2 regions of the Priestia sp. VA7 genome follow, and region 1 is predicted to be linked to the other one. Evidence: a T-box and tRNA genes for the amino acid it is inferred to sense, from the RefSeq annotation. Region 1 holds a T-box; the other holds one or more tRNA genes.
The links. The T-box of region 1 lies ahead of serS (serine--tRNA ligase). A T-box ahead of a tRNA ligase gene usually reads a tRNA of that ligase, here a tRNA-Ser.
Positions count from the first base shown of each region.

Region 2: it has a tRNA-Ser gene. The T-box ahead of serS (serine--tRNA ligase) is inferred to sense a tRNA for this amino acid. The anticodon was not compared.

Region 1 covers NZ_JBVQPN010000022.1:5,129-7,592, forward strand. Annotated here, with positions in the region: gene pdxS (pyridoxal 5'-phosphate synthase lyase subunit PdxS) at 1-154, shown strand, start outside; gene pdxT (pyridoxal 5'-phosphate synthase glutaminase subunit PdxT) at 176-763, shown strand; T-box leader at 821-1,033, shown strand; gene serS (serine--tRNA ligase) at 1,086-2,363, shown strand.
Region 2 covers NZ_JBVQPN010000001.1:378,556-381,019, reverse strand. Annotated here, with positions in the region: gene AC0C45_RS02030 (MFS transporter) at 1-571, opposite strand, end outside; gene sodA (superoxide dismutase SodA) at 701-1,309, opposite strand; tRNA gene AC0C45_RS02020 (tRNA-Ser) at 1,507-1,599, opposite strand; tRNA gene AC0C45_RS02015 (tRNA-Ile) at 1,611-1,687, opposite strand; tRNA gene AC0C45_RS02010 (tRNA-Asn) at 1,691-1,765, opposite strand; tRNA gene AC0C45_RS02005 (tRNA-Met) at 1,806-1,879, opposite strand; tRNA gene AC0C45_RS02000 (tRNA-Asn) at 1,881-1,955, opposite strand; gene AC0C45_RS01995 (DUF456 domain-containing protein) at 2,018-2,464, opposite strand, start outside.

The DNA.
Region 1 (2,464 bases):
TGAAAAGTTTGCACGTGCAATCGTGGAAGCAACAACACATTATCAAGACTATGAACTGATTGCAAACTTATCAAAAGGGTTAGGAAGTGCAATGAAAGGGATTGAAATTTCATCATTATTACCAGAAAACCGCATGCAAGAGCGTGGATGGTAATTTAAAGGGAGTTTTGACAAAATGGTAAAAGTAGGCGTGTTAGGATTACAAGGTGCCTTTCGCGAGCATGCACAAGCATTAGAAGCAGCAGGCGCTGAAGCCATTATCATAAAAAAAGTTGAACAGCTAAACGAAATAGATGGTTTAATCCTACCGGGCGGGGAAAGCACAGCGATGCGTCGTCTGATTGACAAATATGACTTTATGGAACCTCTTCGCCAGTTTGCACAAGCAGGTAAACCGGTATTTGGTACGTGTGCGGGTTTAATTTTACTCGCAGGACAAGTCGTTGACCGTGAAGAGCCCCATTTAGGTGTTATGGATATTACGGTAGCTCGAAACTCGTTTGGGCGTCAACGGGATAGCTTTGAAGCTGCCTTAAATATTAAAGATATCGGTGAAGGTTTTATAGGCGTATTTATCCGTGCTCCGCATATTGTAGAAGTAGGAGAAAACGTTGAAGTCTTAGCTATGCATAACGACCGAATCGTTGCGGCAAGACAAGGTCAATTCTTGGGATGTTCGTTTCATCCAGAATTGACAGATGATGCCCGCATGGCGCAGTATTTTGTAGCAATGGTTGAAGAAGCTTCAAAAAAACCTGTATAAATGAATTGCATCTTGTAAAGACTTGTAGTACATTATGATTAATAAAAATGATATTGGTATAAAGCGTTGATAGGAAATAGTAATAAGATTTTTGATTTCAAGAGAGTCGATGGCTGGTGTGAATCGATAATCAATTCTTATGAATCCGTCCTGGAGCAAGCTGTCGAAAAAGTAGTAGGCAGTTTCGGTTCATCCGTTATCTGGTTTAAGAGGAAGGCTTATTTTAGCTTTCAATTAGGGTGGCAACGCGGGTAAACTCTCGTCCCTTTCATGGGGATGAGAGTTTTTATTTTGCCCTTTTATACTAAAGGAGGTACTAAGTATGTTAGATTTAAAATTTTTACGTGCTAATTTTAATGAAGTAAAAGAAAAGCTCAAGTTTCGTGGTGAGGACTTAACGGACTTAGGTCGCTTTGAAGATTTAGATGCAAAACGCCGTGAGCTAATTGCTCAAACAGAAGAGTTAAAAAGCAAGCGAAATGAAGTATCACAGCAAATTGCACAATTGAAGCGTGAAAAACAAGATGCTGATCATTTAATCGTTGAAATGCGTGAAGTAGGAGATCGCGTAAAGCAATTGGATGAAGAGCTTCGCAGCGTTGAAGAAGAATTAGAACTATTGCTGCTTTCAATTCCTAACGTTCCACATGAAAGTACGCCTGTAGGTGAAACTGAAGATGATAACGTAGAAGTTCGCAAATGGGGAGAAATTAAACAATTTGATTTTGAACCAAAACCGCATTGGGATTTAGGAACAGATTTAAATATTTTAGATTTTGAAAGAGCTTCGAAAGTAACGGGAAGCCGCTTTGTCTTTTATAAAGGGTTAGGTGCAAGATTAGAACGCGCTCTTATTAACTTTATGATGGATTTACATATGGATGAGCATGGTTATGAAGAAATCCTTCCTCCATATATGGTGAATCGCACAAGCATGACAGGAACAGGGCAGCTTCCTAAATTTGAAGAAGATGCATTCAAGATTAAAGAAGAAGATTATTTCTTAATTCCTACAGCTGAAGTACCAGTTACAAATTTACATCGTGATGAAATTTTAAGCGGAGATCAGCTTCCAATTGCTTATACAGCGTATAGTGCTTGCTTCCGCTCTGAAGCAGGCTCTGCAGGAAGAGATACACGTGGTCTTATTCGTCAGCATCAGTTTAATAAAGTAGAACTCGTTCGCTTTGTTAAGCCAGAAGATTCTTATGATGAATTAGAAAAATTAACGGGCCATGCTGAAAAGGTTCTTCAACTATTAGGTTTACCTTACCGAGTTCTAAGCATGTGTACAGCTGACTTAGGTTTCACAGCAGCCAAAAAGTATGATATTGAAGTTTGGATTCCAAGTTATGAAACGTATCGTGAAATTTCTTCTTGTTCAAACTTTGAAAGCTTCCAAGCTCGCCGTGCTAATATTCGCTTCCGCCGTGATACAAAAGCAAAACCAGAACATGTTCATACACTAAATGGTTCTGGCTTAGCAATTGGCCGTACGGTAGCTGCAATTTTAGAAAACTACCAGCAGGAAGATGGATCAATTCAAATTCCAGAAGTGCTGCGTCCATATATGGGAAATAAAGAATTTATCTCTAAATAAAAGTAGAAGATGTTCATTAAGAATTAATTCTTAATGAACATCTTTTTTTAAAAAATCAATAAAAGGGTTGACTTCATTATTTGTATATGATAAATTAATAC
Region 2 (2,464 bases), on a different contig from region 1:
GCACAACGGCACCTATAAACAATAGCAGCGATACACCAAACACAATTTTATACCCGAGTGATTCATACAAAGCGGAAATAACAAAGCCCGCTCCTAAAGGACCAATCATCCCTGCAAAAGAGTTTAAGATCCCTAAAAATCCGTTAAAAAAGTCTCTTGTATCCGGTTCTGTAATTTCAAAAGTTAGCACATTAAAAGCTAGCCAATAAAAGCCGTATCCTATACCCAGCAGCCCACCAAGCAATACTAAATACTCGGCTGCGTTAGCTCCACTGACTAATACAGCGATATAAAAAACAGCTAAAAAAGATACACCTAACCTTAAAACCACAACCCGGTCAATTCGTTTGGCCCATTTACCTGCTAAAATAAACGTAAGCGGCTGAAGCACCACTACCGCTAAATTATAAATAGCGAGATCCGAAAATTCGCCTGATTGTTTCCACAGATAAATGTTAACAAACGAATTGGAAATTGAAATAGCCAAGGCATAAAGACCGCCTATAATTAAAAGCAAAAGTAAATCTTTACTAACTTCTACATCTCCAACTACTTTTTTTAATAAAGGCATATCAAAAAACTCCTTTTCTCTTCTACACCTAGTGTGTGAAAAAGAAAAGGAGATATGTAAAAGAATTGGAAAACAAAAAAGCCAGTAAAGGTAATAATTACTTTACTGGCTCTTAAATACGTCTTTAGCTTATTTTGCAGCGTCGTAACGCTTAGCAACTTCGTCCCATTTTACAACATTAAAGAATGCTGAAATGTAATCTGGACGGCGGTTTTGGTAATTTAAGTAGTAAGCGTGCTCCCAAACGTCTAGACCAAGAATTGGCGTTTTACCTTCCATTAATGGGCTATCTTGGTTTGGTGTGCTTGTTACTTCTAATTCGCCGTTGTTTACAACTAACCAAGCCCAGCCAGAACCGAAGCGAGTTTTAGCTGCATTTGCAAATTCTTCTTTAAATTGATCAAAGCTGCCGAATTTGCTAGCGATAGCGTCTGCTAATTCACCAGTTGGAGCACCGCCGCCGTTAGGGCAAAGGATTGTCCAAAATAATGAGTGGTTCGCATGACCGCCACCGTTATTGCGTACTGCTGTACGGATATCTTCAGGAACAGCATCTAAGTTTGAAATTAACTCTTCAATACTTTTGCTTTCTAAATCCGCTTTGCCTTCAACAGCAGCGTTTAGATTTGTAACATATGTGTTGTGATGTTTTGTGTGATGAATATTCATTGTTTCTTTGTCGATATGTGGTTCCAGTGCATCGTATGCATAAGGTAGTTCTGGTAATTTGTAAGCCATGAATAATTCCTCCTTCAAAATATGTAAGCATTTTGGCGCGAAAGCACCATATACGTTTAGATTAGCAAATTTACCCTACTGTTTCAAATAAAAAGTTCCTAATCCATGATTTATATTTACCTAATTCCCATTCGCTATTCTTTTAAACATAAAAAAAGCTTCTTTTTCTCAAAAGAAGCTTTGAATAGACAATAGTATGGCGGAGGAAGAGGGATTCGAACCCCCGCGGGCTTTAACACCCCTGTCGGTTTTCAAGACCGATCCCTTCAGCCGGACTTGGGTATTCCTCCAACCTTATAAATGGTGGACCCTGCAGGACTCGAACCTGCGACCGGACGGTTATGAGCCGTCTGCTCTAACCAGCTGAGCTAAGGGTCCACATGGCTCCACAGGTAGGACTCGAACCTACGACCGATCGGTTAACAGCCGATAGCTCTACCACTGAGCTACTGTGGAACAATATGAATTATGTAAGTCACAAACGTAAATTGGAAAATAGCGGCGGAGGGGATCGAACCCCCGACCTCACGGGTATGAACCGTACGCTCTAGCCAGCTGAGCTACACCGCCATGGCTCCACAGGTAGGACTCGAACCTACGACCGATCGGTTAACAGCCGATAGCTCTACCACTGAGCTACTGTGGAACAATATAACATTTACTAGCGACATTAAAAATTTAACATGTTTCTAGTCTAAAGTCAATATATTATTTTAAAACAGCGTATAAAAAATAGGCAATCATCAGCAGTTGAATAAATCCTTTTGAAATAGCGCCACTAAAAAAGCCAATAACCGAACCTACTCCAATTTTTACTGCGTTGCTAATTGTGGTCCGATGAACAATCAGTTCTCCTACAATCGCTCCGATAAACGGCCCTAAAATAATTCCAAATCCCGGAATGACAAACGGACCTACAAGCAGCCCAACTGTACTTCCCCAAACACCTGCTTTAGTGCCTCCGAATTTTTTCACACCAATAATATTAGCTATATAGTCTGCTAAAAAAAGTGCGACAACTAACAATCCTTGTATCACCCAAAATAACCAGCTATAGGAGCTAAAATCATAAAATAAACCGTATATAACAAATCCTAGAGCTACAAATAGCACGCTCGGGATGATGGGATAAACCAACCCAACAAACGATACAAC